3 linked regions of the Candidatus Palibaumannia cicadellinicola genome follow. The protein of the gene in region 3 interacts with the protein of the main gene of each other region in a pairwise test. Links are inferred from orthologs where the notes say so. Each region holds a gene or a part of one and is shown on either strand. Other genes may lie near its edges. The genes, in order: ftsL, IM45_RS02860 and ftsB.

Region 1 (7,455 bases), 340 kb from region 3 along the record:
AGGTTGCTACAGCAGTTAAATATAGATTGATAGCACGGATAGCGTCGTCATTACCCGGAATAAGAAAGTCTATACCATTAGGATCTGCGTTCGTATCAACTACAGCGAAAACTGGAATACCTAGATTATTAGCTTCTTTGATAGCAATATGTTCATGTTGAGCATCAATAACAAACAATGCATCTGGTAAACCACCCATATCCTTAATTCCACCTAGGCTTTTTTCTAGCTTTTCTAATTTACGAGTACGCATCATTGCTTCTTTCTTAGTGAGCTTCTCTAAAGTTCCGTCTTCAGACTGAGTTTCTAGTTCTTTTAAGCGCTTAATAGACTGACGAACAGTTTTCCAGTTAGTTAACATGCCACCTAACCAACGATGGTTGACAAAAAACTGATCGCAGCTATTAGCTGACTCTTTTACTGCTTCGCTTGCGGCACGCTTAGTTCCGACAAATAATATTTTACCTTTACGTGAGGCAATTTTATTAAGTTCAGCTAGAGCTGAATTAAACATTGGTACAGTTTGTTCTAAGTTTATGATGTGAATCTTATTACGAGCACCGAAGATAAACGGTTTCATTTTCGGGTTCCAGTAGCGAGTTTGATGACCAAAGTGGACACCGGCTTGGAACATGTCATGCATGAAAACAGTTGCCATATAAAACCTCTATATATTTAGTTTTTGGGTATACTATACTTTCTTCTGACGTATCCCATACGACTAACTCTAGCTTTTAGGATAAAAATACCCTATTGTTGTAATAAGATACTATCTTATTCAAAATAAGATAATTAACTTCAAAGTTAGCAGTAAACTAGCCGTTAAAAATTTTTTTGCTCCTATTGCTTCAATAAGCGCGCTTTATACCATAAATAAAGTGCGGACTCCACTAAATGTTTGGACTCTGAGAAAGTAAATGATGATTTGGCAGTACCAAGTTTAGCTGGTACTATCACGTATATTATACTTAGAAATTTTTTTTGCGCTAACTACTGATCTATTCATGTCTATTTTTATTAAAACATTTAACGATATTACCAAAATGCGTATCGCAGGTCAGCTAGCTGCTGAAGTGTTAGAAGTAATCAAACCATATATCAAACCTGGTATTAGTACCGGAGAACTTGATATCTTATGTTATAAGTACATTACGGAGAAACAACAAGCTATTTCCGCCTCTCTTGGCTATCATGGTTTTCCTAAATCAGTATGTATTTCCGTTAATGAAGTTGTTTGCCATGGTATTCCGAGCTATGAGACAATACTAAAAAATGGAGATATTATCAATATTGATGTGACAGTCATTAAAGATGGTTTTCATGGAGACACATCAGCAATGTTTATTGTAGGTCAGCCTACTATTCTTGGTGAACGTTTATGTAGAGTTACCAAAGAAAGCTTATACTTAGCTATTCGTATGGTACGTCCTGGCATTCGTTTACGAAATATTGGCAAAGCTATTCAACAGTTCGTAGAGGCTGAACATTTCTCGGTTGTGCGTGAGTATTGCGGGCATGGTATTGGCAAAGGCTTTCATGAAGAACCACAGGTATTACATTATGACGCTGATGATTGTGGAGTCATACTACAGTCAGGTATGGCGTTTACGATAGAACCAATGGTTAATGCTGGTAATTACCGTATCCGCACCATGAAAGATGGTTGGACAGTGAAAACTCAAGATAATAGTCTTTCTGCTCAATATGAGCATACTGTGGTAGTAATAAAAGATGGTTGTGAAATTATGACGTTACGTGCTGACGACTCATTACCTCGGGTAATTCATCACCCACAGTGATATATTATTTGTCTATTGAAAATCTATTACAAAATTTATATGAGTAAAGATATACTTAATAATCAACAATATAAATCACTACAAGCGTTGACACTGGGAAAACCAACGTCGTATAGTATCTACTATGATCCCACATTACTTCAGGTAATACCGCGTACTCTTCATCGTAAATTACTAGGTTTATCAGCTGCTGTATCATTGCCGTTTCATGGAGCAGATCTCTGGACATTATACGAACTTTCATGGCTGAATAACCATGGTTTGCCACAGGTAGCCATTGGTCAAATAGCTTTTGATGCAACTAGCGATAATTTAATTGAATCTAAAAGTCTTAAGCTTTATTTGAATAGCCTTAATCAAACGTGCTTTCTATCTCACTATGAGTTGCAAAAAACGTTAGTGATCGATTTAAGTAAATGCGTAAATAGTCATGTTCTGGTAAAAATATGCTCACTTAGAGAATGGACTCAGGTGCCAGTGTTAAACTTCGAGGGTGAGTGTATCGATAATCAGCAGATACATATTGAATACCACGGTACTTTTAATAATAACTGGCTTACTAATGCTGCAGTAGGACAAAAAGTAAATGAAACTCTTGTTAGTAATCTATTGAAATCAAATTGTTTGATTACCAATCAGCCTGATTGGGGTTCAGTGCAAATTAGCTATTATGGAACACGCATTAATCGTGAAGCATTGATACGATACTTAATATCTTTTCGTCAGCATAATATGTTTCATGAACAGTGTGTAGAGCAAATATTCTCCGATATAATGCAATTTTGCCAACCTGATACATTATCAGTATATGCACGATATACTCGTAGGGGAGGATTAGATATAAATCCCTGGCGTAGTAATACACATTTTTTACCAATAAATGGACGCCTTGCACGACAATAATTATTGTACAACGCGTTATCTAGTATGAAATATAAGCATATTCCTGTATTACTAAACGAAGTAGTAAACGTTCTTAACATTAAAGCGGACGGAGTATATATAGACGGTACTTTCGGCCTAGGAGGTCATTCACATCTAATTTTATCTCAGTTAGGTAAACAAGGACGACTGCTAGCTCTCGATCGTGATCCCGTAGCTATAGCTACGGGTTTAGCTCTTGAGGATTCACGTTTTACGATTGTACACAGAAATTTTTCTACAATTACCGAATATATGATAGAACTAGGTTTGTTAGGGCGTGTAGACGGAATATTGCTAGATCTTGGTGTTTCTTCACCTCAATTAGAAGATCCAGAACGCGGTTTTTCATTTATGCGCGATGGACCATTAGATATGCGTATGGATACTACCTGCGGGCAATCTGCGACCGAGTGGTTAGCCCAAGCCTCGGTACAAGATATTGCTTGGGTGTTGGCAACATTTGGTGAAGAACGGTTCGCAAACCGTATTGCTCAGGCTATATTCAAACAAAATCATAAGCGACAGATAACTAGTACTATTGAACTTGCGAAGCTAATAGCTAAAATTCATCCATTTGGTCATAAGCATAAACATCCAGCTACTCGTAGCTTCCAGGCGATTAGGATATATATTAATAACGAACTTAATGAGATTAAATTAGCATTAAACGGTGCGCTTTGCGTACTAGCAATAGGAGGAAAGTTAGTCGTGATAAGCTTTCATTCTCTTGAGGATAGATTGGTAAAAAATTTTATTCGCCAATATAGCCAAGCGCCACAGATACCAGCAGGTATCTCACTAACGGAAAAACAAATCGCAGAGCAGCATCAAAATTATTGCCAGTTAAAGTTAAAATCATTAGGTAAAATACAGCCATCGGTGCTCGAAATCAGAGCAAATCCACGCGCACGTAGTGCTGTACTTCGCTTTGCCGAGAAGTTATAGACATGATTAGTAATGAACGATACCATTTGATTCACATTATTGGTAGTGATTTGTTACGTAATGAAAAGTTATCAGTAATTTTGCTAATAGCAGTGCTAGTATCAGCGATTATGGTAGTTACCATTACACATCATACTCGTAGATTAACTGCTGAGCGTGAAAAACTAGTATTAGAAAAAAATGCTCTAGATATCGAATGGCGTAATTTAATTCTTGAGGAAAACGTATTAGGAGACCATAGTCGTGTAGAGTCTATTGCTAGAGAAATATTACATATGCAGCATGTAGATTTTTTACACGAAAATATTGTTGTCAAATCTTAATTAATAAATTAAGTACATATATTATGATACGAAATCGTCAAGAGATAAAAACTAGCTTTGTAAGCTGGCGTTTTACCTTACTGTGTAGTGGGATGGTAGTAGCTATACTAGGGGTGCTATTACGATTAATTTTTTTACAAATTATTAATAAAGAACAATTAGTGCATGAAGGAGATATGCGATCACTGCGTATTCAACAAGTACCTACGGTCCGTGGGATGATAAGTGATCGACTCGGGCGTCCTCTTGCAGTCAGTGTACCAGTAAACGCTATTTGGGCAGATCCAAAAGAAATTAAAAATCATGGTGGTATAACTACTGAAATCCGTTGGAAGGCACTTTCTGATGTGTTATCTATACCACTAAATCAGCTAAATTCACGTATAAATGTTGATTCTAAAATTCGTTTTGTCTATTTAGCACGTCAAGTTAATCCTACTATTAGTAACTATATCAATCAGTTAAAACTACCTGGTATTTATCTCAGCCAAGAGTCACGTCGTTATTATCCTTCTGGACAAGTAACTGCGCATTTAATTGGTATTACTAATATCGATAGCCAAGGGATAGAAGGTATCGAGAAAAGCTTTGACCGATGGCTTACTGGTCAACCAGGAGAACGTATAGTACGTCAAGATAGATTTGGTAGGGTCATAGAAGATATATCATCAATTGATAGCCAAGCTGCACATAACCTTGCACTTAGTATCGACGAAAAATTACAAGCATTGGTATATCGTGAACTAAACAGTGCTGTTATTTGTAATAAAGCTATATCAGGCACTGCAGTATTAGTAGATATTCATACTGGTGAAGTTCTTGCGATTGCTAATAGTCCATCTTATAACCCAAATAACCTGACAACTACCACAATGGACCTAATGCGTAATCGTGCTATTACTGATCTGTTCGAACCTGGTTCAACGGTAAAACCAATGGTTGTTATGACAGCACTACAGCGTGGAATAGTAACCGAAAATAGTGTGCTCAAAACTCTACCCTATATGATACATGGTCATCAAATCAAAGACGTAGTCCACTACAATGAATTAAGCATTACAGAAATCTTACAGAAATCTAGTAATATTGGTATTTCTAAACTCGCGTTAGCTATGCCATCTGCCGCCATTGTGGATACTTATTCTCTTTTTGGTTTAGGTAAAGCAACTCATGTGGGACTCGTAGGAGAAAGTAGTGGTTTATATCCTAATAAAAAAATTTTATCTGAAATTGAAAAAGCTGCATTTTCTTATGGTTATGGATTGATGGTTACGCCACTACAATTAGCAAGGGTTTACGCTACTATCGGTAGTATGGGAATCTTACGTCCACTATCTATCATAAGGGTCGATATGCCAGTTATAGGCGAAAGAATATTTCCAGAATCGCTAGTACGTACAGTGGTACATATGATGGAAAGTGTTGCACTACCTGGTGGTGGAGGTTTCAAAGCAGCTATCAAAGGCTATCGTATTGCTATTAAGACTGGAACTGCCAAAAAAGTTGGACCAGATAGAAAATATATTAATAAATATATAGCTTATACTGCAGGAGTTGCACCTGCAAGTAATCCTCGTTTTGCACTAGTTGTCGTTGTTAACGATCCACAAGGTGGTCAATACTATGGCGGCGCAGTTTCTGCACCAGTTTTTGGTTCAATTATGGGTGGAGTTTTACGTACGATGAATATCGAACCAGATGCTTTGCAGCCTATCGATAATAAAATATATCAATTCAATAATTGTAAAGATACATCATGTGGTTAACATGAATTTACGTGAGCTACTTATGCCATGGGTTCATACTATTCCATTTCCATTTGAACGTCGATTGAGTGGAATTAGTATGCATAGCATTACCGCGAAAGCTGGTGATTTATTTATTGCTGTTAAAGGACACCAAACTGATGGACGTTGCTATATTCCTCTAGCTATTGCACAAGGGGTAGCTGCAGTAGTAGCGGAAGCAGAAGAGAAATCTAAGCATGGTAATATACATAAACTACATGGTGTACCCATTGTTTATTTATACCAACTCAAGCAAATTTTATCTGCACTAGCAGGACGTTTTTATCAGCAACCATCGCGTGCTCTATGTTTAGTTGGTATCACAGGTACTAATGGTAAAACAACTATTAGCCATCTCCTAGCAAATTGGGTATACCTGCTAGGTGAGACAAGTGCGGTTATAGGTACCATAGGTAATGGTTTATTTAAAAAAATTAGTTTGAGTAATAATACTACCGATTCAGCTGTTGAGATTCAGCGTTTATTAAGACTTTTTTATGAACAGGGAGCAACTTTTAGCGCAATAGAAGTCTCTTCCCATGGTTTAGTGCAATACCGAGTTCGAGATCTATACTTCGCTGCAGCGGTTTTTTCGAACTTGAGTCATGATCACCTAGATTATCACAAACATATGACGCAGTACGAAAGAGCTAAATGGCAATTATTTAGCGAGTTAAAAGTATGTCATAAAATTATTAATGCTGATGATAGTGTAGGTCAGCGTTGGTTAGCGCAATTACCACAAGCCGTGGCAGTTACTATAACTAGTTCACTTCCGCATAACTGGAAAGGTGATTGGTTGTGTGCTCATACTGTGCGTTATCATGATTTAGGTGTGGATATTGGGTTCGATTCTTGCTGGGGCAATGGGATGATTCACAGTAAGCTAGTAGGCGAATTTAATGTGAGTAATATACTACTTTCGTTTGCTACATTACTTACGTTGGGGTATTCCCTACCATCTCTATTAGAAACAGCAGGGAGACTACAGTCTGTATGCGGCCGTATGGAAGTCTTTTCATCAGATCAATGGCCGATAGTAGTAGTTGATTATGCACATACTCCAGAGGCACTCAAAAAAGCACTACTAGCAGCTAAGCTACATTGCAACGGGAAACTATGGTGTGTTTTTGGCTGCGGTGGTAATCGTGATAAAGATAAGCGACCACTTATGGGCGCTATTGCTGAACAATACGCTGATTACGTTATTATCACTAATGATAATCCTCGTAATGAAGATTCACAGGATATTATAGCAGCAATTCAGGGGGGATTGCTTAATGTGAACTATGCTCAAGCAATACCATGTCGCTTTGATGCTATAACTAGCGCGATAATGCATGCTCATTTAAACGATTTAGTGCTAGTAGCTGGCAAAGGGCATGAGAATTACCAGATAATTAGTGGTAAGTCGTTTAATTATTCTGATCGTACTACTGTGGCACAGATACTAGGACTTGATATTTTAGAATGATTTCTTTTCTATTACACGACATCGCGCCAGTACTGAATGCTCAAATAGTAGGCTTAAATACGACTATTCAAGAGGTAACTACTGATTCTCGTGCTGTTGGTGAGCATTGTATGTTTATTGCACTTCAGGGCGAGCGATTTGATGCTCATCATCTTGCTCAAAATGCGGTATTAGCCGGTGCTTGTGCAATATTAGTAAGTTAT
Region 2 (7,639 bases), 330 kb from region 3 along the record:
ACGTTATTTAATTACTGAAGCCGATGAAAGTGACTCATCTTTATTATGTTTACATCCTATAATGAGTATAGTTACTAACATTGAAGCTGATCATATGGATAATTATGAGGGAAATTTTGATAAATTAAAGCAAACATTTATTAATTTTGTACAAAATGTACCATTTTATGGCCGGGCTATCATGTGTCTAGATGATCCTGTTATCCGTGAGCTATTACCACGTCTTAGTAGGCAAATTATTACTTATGGTTTTAACAATCATGCAGACCTACATATGACTAACTACTGTCAAAAAGGTGCTCGTAGTAGCTTTACACTTTATCGGCACGATAGTCCGGCAATTCAGATAGAACTAAATGCTCCGGGGCGGCATAATGCCTTGAATGCAGTAGCTGCGATTGCGGTTGCAATCGAAGAAGGTATAGAAGACCATTGTATTTTACAAGCACTATTTCAATTCCAAGGAATCAAACGTCGCTTCGATGAACTTGGTTGTTATGCGTTAAAAAATATTAACGGGAAATATGGAACAGTAATGTTAGTCGAAGACTATGGCCACCACCCTACGGAAGTTGACGCAACTATCAAAGCTGCGCGGGTAGGATGGCCTGATAAACGTCTAGTAATGGTTTTCCAACCACATCGTTATACTCGTACGAGGGATTTATATGAATCTTTTGCACATGTACTCTCGAGCGTAGATGTTCTACTAATGCTAGATGTTTATCCAGCTGGTGAAGATCCAATCGTTGGAGCGGATAGTAGATCACTCTGTTCTACTATCCGCTCCTGTGGCAAAATTAACCCAATTTTGATCGATAATATAGATGAATTACCTATAATTCTAGCACAATGTTTACAAAATAATGACTTAGTGTTAATGCAAGGAGCAGGTACAGTAGGACAAATAGCAGACAAACTAGCTGATAGTCAAATGCAACCTAACAATTCTCATCAACTTTATGACTAAAATTAAGATAATCATATGTGTCAGGTGGAAGTTAACAACTGTACTATTAATGTAAGTATACCTTTGTGCGTAATATAAAGTACCACAAGTTTATGAGTTTAATGTTCCTAATTTTGGTACTGAGTACCATATTATGGAGCTGTTGGATCTTCGTAGCTTGGATGAAAAATCATTGTTTACCTTTATCTAAGTTAGTAATTGTAGGTAAACTTTGTTATACAACTCATAATGATATATGTCAGTCGATTATGGCGCTAGGAGTACCTGGTACCATTGTAACACAGAATGTGAATGTCATTCACCAACAGATCCAGAAGCTACCATGGATTAAGCAAGTTAGTGTACGAAAACAGTGGCCAGATAAGCTAAAAATATCTTTAGTGGAATATGTTCCAGTAGCACGCTGGAATGATTTATATATGTTAGATAACAGTGGACAAAAATTTAGCTGTCTTACAGACCAAAGAACTCTTGGATCAATACCTATGCTTTACGGCCCACAAGGGAGTGAAATAGATGTGCTAATGGGCTATACCAACATGAATCAATTACTCAAATTAGTTAATTGTCAGATAAAAATAGTAAGTATGAGCGCACGCTATTCTTGGCAACTGATTTTACAGGACGATATCAAACTAACATTAGGCCGGAAGGATAGAATTCAGCGCTTACAGCGCTTTATTGATATGTATCCAATTCTACTTCAACAGGCTTGGAAAAATCATAAACGTATTAGCTATGTTGATTTACGATATCAATCAGGCTTTGCTGTAGGCTGGGCACCTATCTTTATAGATTCGAAACCAAGGAATTAGTAACAGAATCAGGCATAGGCAAAATAAATATGATTAAGGCTATAGACAGGAAACTAGTAGTTGGATTAGATATCGGCACTGCTAAAGTAGCTGCACTAATCGGGGATATTTTACCTGATGGTATTATCAACATCATCGGTGTAGGTAGTTGTCCCTCTCGTGGGATGGACAAAGGTGGTGTTAATGATTTGGAATCAGTAGTCAAGTGCGTACAACGAGCTATTGATCAAGCTGAGCTAATGGCTGATTGCGAAATTTCTTCTGTCTATCTGGCATTATCTGGTAAACATATTAGCTGCCAAAATGAAATAGGCATAGTTCCTATTTCTGAGGAAGAAGTAACTCAAGAAGATGTCGAAAATGTAGTACATACTGCTAAATCAGTACGGGTACGTGATGAACATAGAATTTTACATGTCATACCACAGGACTATGATATTGATTACCAAGAAGGAATCAAAAATCCAGTAGGATTATCCGGAGTACGAATGCAAGCTAAGGTTCATCTTATTACGTGTCATAATGATATGGCTAAAAATATTATTAAAGTTGTTGAACGCTGTCGATTAAGAGTAGACCGACTAATTTTTGCAGGACTAGCATCCAGTTATGCGGTTCTAACCGATGATGAACGTGAGTTAGGTGTTTGTATGGTAGATATTGGTGGTGGAACTATGGATATAGCCGTTTATACTGCTGGATCTTTACGTCATACGAAAGTTATTCCATATGCTGGTAATGTAGTAACAAGTGATATTGCTTACGCTTTAGGTACACCTCCCATAGACGCAGAAAATATTAAAATTCGTTACGGTTGCGCGTTAGGTACAGTTGTAAGTAAAGATGAAAACTTGGAAGTACCAAGCGTTGGAGGACGTTCGCCATGTAACCTACAGCGCCAGACATTAGCTGAGGTTATTGAACCGCGTTATACTGAATTATTAAATTTAGTTAAAGACGACATTTTACAATTACAAGAACAACTTAGCCAGCAAGGAGTGAAGTACCATCTAGCAGCTGGTATTGTGTTAACTGGTGGCGCCGCTAAAATTGATGGTTTAGCCGCCTGTGCACAACAAGTTTTCCACACCCAGGTACGTATCGGACAGCCACTGAATATCACGGGCCTAATAGACTATTCTCAGGAACCTGACTATGCGACAGCTGTTGGGTTACTACATTATGGTAAAGAGTATCATCTGACTAGTGAGCTTGAAACCACAAAACAAACTTTAGTTAGTACCTGGCTTAAGCGTCTTAGCTGCTGGCTAAGGAAAGAATTTTAGTTGTTTACCAGACTAAACTAGACTAATGGAGAAAAATGATGTTTGAACCAATGGAATTAACCAATGATGCGGTGATAAAAGTTATCGGCGTTGGTGGTGGTGGTGGTAATGCTGTTGAGCATATGGTGCGTGAACGTATCGAAGGTGTAGAATTTTTTGCCGTTAATACTGATGCCCAAGCATTACGTAAAACAGCTGTCGGCCAGACGATACAAATCGGTAGTAGTATTACTAAGGGTTTAGGTGCTGGTGCTAATCCTGAAGTTGGCCGAAACTCTGCGGAGGAAGATAGAGAAGTATTGCGTGATGTTTTAGAAGGCGCAGATATGGTATTTCTTGCTGCTGGTATGGGTGGTGGTACTGGCACTGGAGCAGCACCTGTTGTCGCAGAAATAGCTAAAGAAATAGGTATTCTTACTGTAGCTGTCGTAACAAAACCTTTTAATTTTGAAGGTAAGAAACGTATGGCATTCGCTGAACAAGGTATCGCTGAACTATCCAAGCATGTAGATTCTCTTATCACTATTCCTAACGACAAGTTGCTGAAAGTATTGGGACGTGGAATTTCATTATTAGATGCTTTTAGTGCTGCTAATAGCGTACTTAAAGGTGCAGTACAGGGTATTGCGGAGCTCATTACTCGCCCAGGATTAATGAATGTAGATTTCGCTGACGTCCGTACCGTTATGTCAGAAATGGGCTATGCTATGATGGGATCTGGCGTTGCTTCTGGAGAAGCTCGTGCGGAAGAAGCAGCGGAAATAGCTATTTCAAGTCCCCTATTAGAAGATATTGATTTATCTGGTGCTCGTGGTGTACTAGTAAATATAACTGCAGGTTTTGATTTACGTCTAGATGAATTTGAAACAGTTGGTAATACTATTCGTGCCTTCTCTTCTGATAATGCTACTGTAGTAATTGGTACTTCACTAGATCCAAATATGAATGATGAATTACGTGTTACTGTTGTAGCAACTGGTATCGGTATCGATACGCGTCAAGAAATAACCTTAGTGACTAATAAACAAAATAACCAAACATTGATTGATCATCGTTATTGTAATAATTCACATAGCATATCTCCAATGTATCAAGAACAGAAAATTACAGCCAAAGTCGTCAATGAACAAAACTTACAGAATAATAAAGAACCAGATTACCTAGATATTCCAGCTTTTTTGCGTAAACAAGCGGATTAAATTTACTGAATGGATCAATCAGGTTAGCTATATAAGAAAACATCACGAGATAACTAGATGATCAAACAGCGGACATTAAAATGTATTGTACAAGCTACTGGTATAGGATTACATACGGGTAAAAAAGTCACATTAACATTATATACTGCTCCAGTAAATGCTGGAATCATCTATCGTCGTACTGATTTAAACCCTCCTGTAGATTTTACCGTAAATGCTCATTCAGTACGTGATACTATGCTCTGTACTTGTGTAGCAAATAAAGATAATGTACGTATTTATACAGTAGAGCACTTAAATGCAGCATTAGCTGGTTTAGGCATAGATAATATTATCATTGAAGTGAATGCACCTGAAATTTTTATTATGGATGGTAGTGCTAGCCCATTTATCTATCTTTTAATGAACGCTGGTATTAAAGAGTTAAATAGTGCTAAGAAATTGTTACGGCTAAAAAAAACTGTACGTATTGAAAAAGGCGAAAAATGGGCTGTTATCACACCATTTAATGGTTTTACCCTTGATTTAACTATAGACTTTAAGCATCCAGCATTTGATATGAACTATCAAAGTTATTTTCTTGATTTTTCCTCTGAATCTTTTATAGGTAAAATAAGTCGTGCGCGTACTTTTGGTTTTATGCGTGATATTGAATATCTACAGTCCTGTCATAGACTAGCTCTTGGTGGGAGTTTAGATTGCGCAATTGTAGTGGATGATAATCGAGTACTAAATGAGAATGGTTTACCTTTTGCAGATGAATTCGTTCGCCATAACACATTAGATGTTATAGGTGATTTATTTATGTGTGGATATAATATTATTGGTGCATTCACAGCTTTTAAATCTGGCCATACGATGAATCATCAATTGTTACAAACAGTATTAGCAGGTCAAGAAACTTGGGAACTCGTGACTTTTAAAGATGAAGAGGAACTACCACCGTCATTTAAAGCACCATCTTTTAGAATAAAATAAATTAGATTCTGGTTAGTTCCAATAATTAGTTAAAAACAATTGTTACTACTATGATATGTTAAGTCAGTACTATCTCTAGCAAGTTTTGCTAATCGCTCTAGTAGAGACTGTAATTTACCTTCGCTATGTGCTGCAACATGGCGAATCAATTTAGCGCTTTGTAAACTTAAAATACGTGGTTTTTGTTTTAGTATTTTGTTACTAGGTAGCAAACTACTATTGTTATGTTTTATAGGAAGTTTTCCTATTATAGCTAGTGATGGTTTAATTTTGATATCTATCGAAGATAATGAAGGTAAAATTTTTGCTCGTATAGTATATACTAATTGAGTTTGTTCATATCGTAATCGCATCATCCAACTAGCATTAGCAGTTTCTAATACTATGATATTATTACGTAAATTAGCAACACGACACCATGGACGTAATGTTACTGGTAGTAGTTCAATAACCTTACGGTTAAGAATTAATAACTCAACTGCACGTAGCTGGAGTTTCTCTAAAGAAGTAGGATTAGAATTATTAATATTATTAAATAGTACATCTATAGATATTGGATAGCTATTACGCATAATTAATAAAATTCCTCATAAAATTTCTATATAAGATATTATCTAAATAATTCAGTATTTATATGCTAAATTTTTTTAATTAATGTTATGTTTTTTAGATTAATGATTTTTTTATTCTTAGACTACCGATATAAAAAAATATTTTAAGTTTTTAGTCTAAATATTCAGACTAAACTAGCGCGCTTACAATAAATATTGTACTGTCTTATGTAAATGATCTACATCTCTTTATGGCTACAGAATGCTATTCGTACCATTATCTATTATCTATCATTCATTAATATTTTCCTAGGGAAATACATCATTACCTAATACTCAAATAGTGAGATCACAAATTAGTCAAAATTTATTATTTTTCTTGACATATTTGGTAATATTTATCTAGTAGAATAGTACATTATACGCTTAGTAAGCATGATATGTATAAATATTAAATATATGTTATATCACATGATTTTGCCACCGTTGTAACGAGATTTAACTTATTATGCTAGCACGACTTCTGACTAAAATTTTAGGTAGCCGCAATGACCGTACACTACGTCGTATGAATAAAATTGTGGATATTATCAACAATCTTGAACAGGAGATGGCAACCCTTAGTGATAAACAGCTAGCTGCGAAAACTTTAGAATTTCGCTCGCGTATTAATCAAAAGGAACTTGTAAATAATATTTTACCAGAAGCTTTTGCCGTAGTGCGGGAAGCTAGTAAGCGTGTATTTGGTATGCGTCACTTTGATGTCCAGCTATTGGGTGGTATTGTGCTAAATAATCGTTGCATAGCTGAGATGCGTACTGGTGAAGGTAAAACCTTAACTGCAACTTTACCTGCTTATTTAAATGCTCTGAGTGGTAAGGGAGTACATGTTGTTACAGTCAATGATTATTTAGCACAGCGCGATGCTGAAAATAATCGTGCATTATTTGAGTTTCTTGGTCTGAGCGTTGGAATGAACTTACATGGATTATCTGCTGCAGCTAAACGTACCGCTTATGCTGCTGATATTACTTATGGTACTAATAATGAATATGGTTTTGATTATTTACGTGATAATATGGCATTTAGCACAACAGAACGCGTACAACGAAAACTATATTACGCGTTAATAGATGAGGTGGATTCGATTCTTATTGATGAAGCGCGAACACCACTGATTATCTCTGGTCCTGCAGAAGATAGCTCTGAAATATATCGTAAAGTTGATAAACTTATGCCATATTTTATTCGCCAGGAAAAAGAAGATTCTGATAGTTTTCAAGGTGAAGGTCATTTTTCAGTAGACGAACAATATCGTCAAGTAAACTTAACTGAACGAGGTCTTGTATTAATTGAAGAGCTGATGGTTCATGCTGGTCTTTTAGAAAAAGGAGAATCCCTTTATTCTCCAACTAATATTATTCTAATGCATCACGTAACTGCAGCCTTACGTGCCTATGTACTCTTTTCGCGTAATGTTGATTATATTGTGAAAGATAATGAAGTAATCATTGTAGACGAACATACAGGTCGTACTATGCCTGGTCGACGATGGTCAGATGGTTTACATCAAGCAATAGAAGCAAAAGAACATGTCGTCATCCAAAATGAAAATCAAACATTAGCATCAATAACTTTTCAGAATTATTTTCGTTTATACGAGAAATTATCAGGAATGACTGGTACTGCAGATACTGAAGCATTTGAGTTTCGTTCTATTTATCAACTAGATACTATTGTCGTACCAACTAACCAACCAATGATTCGTCAAGATTTTCCTGATCTTGTTTATATGACAGAAACAGAAAAAATTAATGCAATTATAGAAGAAATTAAAACT
Region 3 (4,395 bases):
CTGCAGGCTGAACGTGAACAAGGGATTACAATTGATGTAGCCTACCGTTATTTTTCTACGGATAAGCGTAAATTTATTATTGCTGACACTCCTGGACATGAGCAATATACCCGTAACATGGCTACTGGTGCTTCAACTTCTGATCTCGCAATCTTACTGATCGATGCACGCAAAGGCATGTTAGATCAAACACGGCGCCATAGCTTTATCAGCACCTTGCTAGGCATCTGTCATCTGGTAGTAGCGGTAAACAAAATGGATTTAGTAAACTACGATCAGGCTATCTTCTCTCAAATTGAGCAAGATTACCTAAAATTATCTAGGGAATTACCAGGTAATTTAGACATAAAGTTCGTCCCGTTATCAGCGCTTGGAGGTGATAATGTTGTTAACCCGACAGTCTCTATGTCTTGGTATAGCGGCCCAACATTGCTAGATATACTAGAAACTGTGGAAGTAATTAATATTCATCAACAGCAGCCAGTACGTTTTCCGGTGCAGTATGTTAACCGCCCTAATCTAGATTTCCGTGGTTATAGTGGAACAGTTGCTTCGGGAGTACTGCGGGTAGGGCAACCAATAAAAGTGCTGCCGTCTAATTTTACCTCCACTATTAGCCGTATCGTCACCTTTGACGGTGATAAAACAGAAGCCAGGACGGGAGAAGCAGTGACACTAGTATTAACAGACGCCGTAGATATCAGCCGCGGAGATTTCTTAGTGGACTATGATACAGTACTGCCTGCAGTACAATACGCTCAGGTTAATGTCGTATGGATGACCGATAAGCCCCTGGTAGCTGGTCAGAGCTACGATATCAAGATTGCAGGTAAGAAAACCAGCGCACGGGTAGATCATGTCCAATATCAGGTCGATATAAATACCTTAAAACCACGTGCGGCGGATAACCTACCCCTAAATAGCATTGGAATGGTAGAATTAGAATTCTGTGAGCCAATGATGCTTGAGAAATATATCAATAGCCCAGTAACAGGTGGTATGATATTTATTGATCGGCTTACTAACGTAACGGTAGGTGCTGGTATGGTTTACCAACCGCTACAAGATGTCTACCGGCAATCAAATACCTACAGTAAATTTGAACTAGAATTTAATGCGCTGCTGCGCCGTCACTTTCCGCACTGGGGCACACGTGATCTACTGGGAGGGAAATCATGACAGGCCGTTACCAACGATCAAATGATGAAAATATTGTTTGGCACATACATCCTGTACAGCGTGAGGACCGAGAACGATTACATAAGCACCGTAGTGCTGTATTGTGGTTCACTGGTCTGTCTGGCGCAGGCAAGTCCACGCTAGCAAGTGCGCTAGAACAGGCGCTGTATAGTAAGGGTGTTAGTACTTACCTGCTTGATGGTGATAATGTACGTCATGGTCTCTGTCGTGATCTAGGCTTCCGCGATGACGAACGGCGCGAGAATATCCGCCGGGTTGGCGAGGTAGCTAAACTGATGCTAGATGCCGGGCTAATAGTACTAAGTGCTCTAATTTCACCTCACTACGCGGAACGGCAGATGGTCCGTGACATGCTACCAGTAGGCAGATTTATCGAAGTTTTCGTAGATACACCGTTAGCTATTTGCCAAGCGCGTGATCCTAAGGGGTTATATCATAAAGTCCGTAGTGGTCAATTACATAATTTCACCGGTATCGATTCTATTTATCAGCCACCGCAGCAACCAGAGATACATCTCAATGGCACACAATTAATCACACAGTTAACAACTCAATTATTAGAAGTACTCAAAGAACGCGTGATTATAAGCTTTTCAAATCCCGTATGAGACCTATTATTTCATTGTTTTAATAATAAAGATTCTCACTAAAAGTATAAAGTATATGGCAAAATCTTGTTTTGATGCCGCTATTTGTCATTTCTCGCACGTATGTAGTCTGTCTAGCGGCAAATGATGACAAGATCAATTTTACTGGTTTCCATAAGTTAAATGGGAGGCAGGAAAATGAATAAATTAGCGCTACTACTATTAGTGCTTTTTTTCTGGCTACAATATTCTCTTTGGCTAGGTAAGAACGGTATCATAGATCTAGTTCGCATAGATAATAATATCGTTACGCAAAACTACAATAACGCCAAACTTAAGATGCGCAACACTCAGCTATTTGCTGAAGTTGACGATTTAAATGATGGCCAAGATGCTATAGAAGAACGTTCACGTCATGAGCTAGACATGATTAAGCCTGGTGAGACCTTCTATCGTTTAGTGCCTAGACAACAACAACCAATGGCACAGGTACAAAGAGAAAACAAATAATGACCTTATTAGCAGTAACATTTCCTGATGTAGTAGCAATTTTACCTGCTGCTGGAATAGGTCGCCGTATGCAAAAACCATTTCCAAAGCAGTATCTCACTATTGGCGAAAAAACTATGCTAGAACTTGCAATATACGCACTGTTACGTCAGCCTTGTATCCGTCAAGTTATTGTTGCTATCAGTCCCGACGACTATTGGTTCTATCAGTTACCAGTAGCATCAGAAGAGCGAGTAATGGTAGTGACTGGCGGTAACAAACGGGCAGATTCTGTGATGGTAGCCTTGCACCATGTGAAACGTGCATCCTGGGTACTAGTTCACGATGCAGCACGTCCATGCTTACATCAAGATGATCTACTGTGCCTGCTAACTGTTACAGCCCGTTCGACAGTGGGAGGTATTTTGGCAACCCCTGTGCGCGACACTATGAAACGTGCCTGCAACAGCACGGAAACGATCGATTATACTGTTGATCGCACTGATTTATGGCATGCGCTGACGCCACAGTTATTTATGCTTGAATTACTTAAAAGTTGTCTGAGTCGAGCGCTAAAAGAAGGAGCAACCTTAACTGATGAGTCTTCGGCATTAGAGTATTGCGGATACCAACCTTTATTAGTGCCAGGTAGAGCGGATAATATCAAAGTTACTTGGCCAGAAGATTTATTACTGGCTAGTTTTTATTTATCTCAATCGTCTCACAACAAGAGAGTATAAATGCGTATCGGTCATGGTTTTGATGTTCATCAATTTGGCGGAGAAGGCAAGCTTATTATCGGGGGTGTGCATATTCCCTATCAGCAAGGTTTACTATCTCATTCTGATGGTGACGTTGCGTTACATGCAGCAACTGACGCTTTACTTGGCGCTGCAGCATTAGGTGATATTGGTCAACTCTTTCCAGATACTGATCCAGTCTTCAAGGGTGCTGATAGCCGTAAGCTACTACGCGAAGTCTGGCAATGTATTGTAGCAAAAAGCTATCGTTTGGGTAATCTAGATATCACCATAATTGCCCAGGCGCCAAAACTTTCTCCGTATATTCAGCAGATGCGTATCTATCTTGCAGCAGATCTCTATTGTCACATAGATGATATCAATGTGAAAGCTACCACGACCGAACAGTTGGGATTCACGGGGCGTGGTGAGGGTGTAGCCTGCTTCGCAGTGGCATTGTTATGTTAATACATCTTGCATGATTCAACGGACGGATACAGTTATTACGCTCACTAAAAACACGATATCGGTTCCTATTACGTTATATTTCATGTCATGTTGATTTTGTTTTCACCATCAAACATTCCTATAACTAACAGGCGCCTGACCAGGCTATGATCGCATAGGTACCATAGCGGAGAGATAAGTAAAAGTAAGCATGATAAGTAAAAAATGCTCTTGGCGCCGTATAATTGTTTCTACTAGTATGACGACTAGTTTATGGCTAGTAGGATGTGCTAGTGATGAATTCAAAGCACCTATTAGTCATATAGGCGGCAACAATAAAATATCTAGCAGTTACGGTAATCTCAATATGTGTATTAGTACTCCACGAACTAATAAGACATCTAATCGTCGCTATAATCGTCTTCAAAAAGGTTCTTATTCTGACTCAACTTATCAGATTAAAAACGGAGATACTTTGTTTTATATTGCCTGGATTACTGGTAAAGACGTTCAATATTTGGCTAAAATCAATCATATTCCGGAACCTTACCGTTTAAAAGTGGGGACAATATTACAGATAGGTATAGGTAACGGAAATAGTTCTTCTGAAAAGTTACGTAATGTAGTTGCATTATCATCATCGACTACAGTCTTAACTAGCAATCACTTAACAGCCAGCTGGTCCTGGCCTACTACTGGTAAAATTATTGAATATTTCTCCGCTACTGAAGGTGGAAATAAAGGCGTAGATATCTCTGGCTTCTGCGGACAGCCAATTATAGCAACCGCTAATGGTAAAGTTGTTTACGCAGGTAATGCATTGCGAGGATACGGTAATCTTATTATTATCAAACATAACGATGACTACTTAAGTGCATATGCTCATAACAATACCATGCTTGTTCATGAACCACAACAAGTTAAAGCGGGGC

The links.
Region 1: the proteins of ftsB (region 3) and ftsL interact in binary tests that used the Escherichia coli proteins (3 or more experiments, as listed by UniProt). The link is inferred for Candidatus Palibaumannia cicadellinicola from one-to-one orthologs.
Region 2: the proteins of ftsB (region 3) and IM45_RS02860 interact in binary tests that used the Escherichia coli proteins (3 or more experiments, as listed by UniProt). The link is inferred for Candidatus Palibaumannia cicadellinicola from one-to-one orthologs.

The regions. Positions count from the first base shown.
Region 1 is NZ_CP008985.1:600,589-608,043, reverse strand. The notes cover bases 2,620-5,330. They hold ftsL (cell division protein FtsL), read left to right. Parts: upstream 2,620-3,670; coding sequence 3,671-3,991; downstream 3,992-5,330. Other genes in these bases: ftsI (peptidoglycan glycosyltransferase FtsI), read left to right, coding at 4,015-5,330; rsmH (16S rRNA (cytosine(1402)-N(4))-methyltransferase RsmH), read left to right, coding at 2,727-3,668; queF (NADPH-dependent 7-cyano-7-deazaguanine reductase QueF), read left to right, coding at 2,620-2,702. In the rest of the region: rpsB (30S ribosomal protein S2), read right to left, coding at 1-658; map (type I methionyl aminopeptidase), read left to right, coding at 1,005-1,799; more of queF, read left to right, coding at 1,851-2,619; more of ftsI, read left to right, coding at 5,331-5,757; murE (UDP-N-acetylmuramoyl-L-alanyl-D-glutamate--2,6-diaminopimelate ligase), read left to right, coding at 5,750-7,252; murF (UDP-N-acetylmuramoyl-tripeptide--D-alanyl-D-alanine ligase), read left to right, coding at 7,249-7,455. UniProt on the Escherichia coli protein: Essential cell division protein. May link together the upstream cell division proteins, which are predominantly cytoplasmic, with the downstream cell division proteins, which are predominantly periplasmic.
Region 2 is NZ_CP008985.1:586,526-594,164, reverse strand. What follows is about bases 1-2,923. They hold IM45_RS02860 (cell division protein FtsQ/DivIB), read left to right. Parts: upstream 1-1,062; coding sequence 1,063-1,785; downstream 1,786-2,923. Other genes in these bases: ftsA (cell division protein FtsA), read left to right, coding at 1,815-2,923; murC (UDP-N-acetylmuramate--L-alanine ligase), read left to right, coding at 1-970. Also shown: more of ftsA, read left to right, coding at 2,924-3,071; cell division protein FtsZ, read left to right, coding at 3,110-4,270; lpxC (UDP-3-O-acyl-N-acetylglucosamine deacetylase), read left to right, coding at 4,328-5,248; IM45_RS02840 (DUF721 domain-containing protein), read right to left, coding at 5,278-5,820. UniProt on the Escherichia coli protein: Essential cell division protein. May link together the upstream cell division proteins, which are predominantly cytoplasmic, with the downstream cell division proteins, which are predominantly periplasmic. May control correct divisome assembly.
Region 3 is NZ_CP008985.1:259,680-264,074, reverse strand. What follows is about bases 764-3,641. They hold ftsB (cell division protein FtsB), read left to right. Parts: upstream 764-1,985; coding sequence 1,986-2,297; downstream 2,298-3,641. Other genes in these bases: ispF (2-C-methyl-D-erythritol 2,4-cyclodiphosphate synthase), read left to right, coding at 3,017-3,484; ispD (2-C-methyl-D-erythritol 4-phosphate cytidylyltransferase), read left to right, coding at 2,297-3,016; cysC (adenylyl-sulfate kinase), read left to right, coding at 1,176-1,808; cysN (sulfate adenylyltransferase subunit CysN), read left to right, coding at 764-1,179. Outside these bases: more of cysN, read left to right, coding at 1-763; IM45_RS01205 (peptidoglycan DD-metalloendopeptidase family protein), read left to right, coding at 3,675-4,395. UniProt on the Escherichia coli protein: Essential cell division protein. May link together the upstream cell division proteins, which are predominantly cytoplasmic, with the downstream cell division proteins, which are predominantly periplasmic.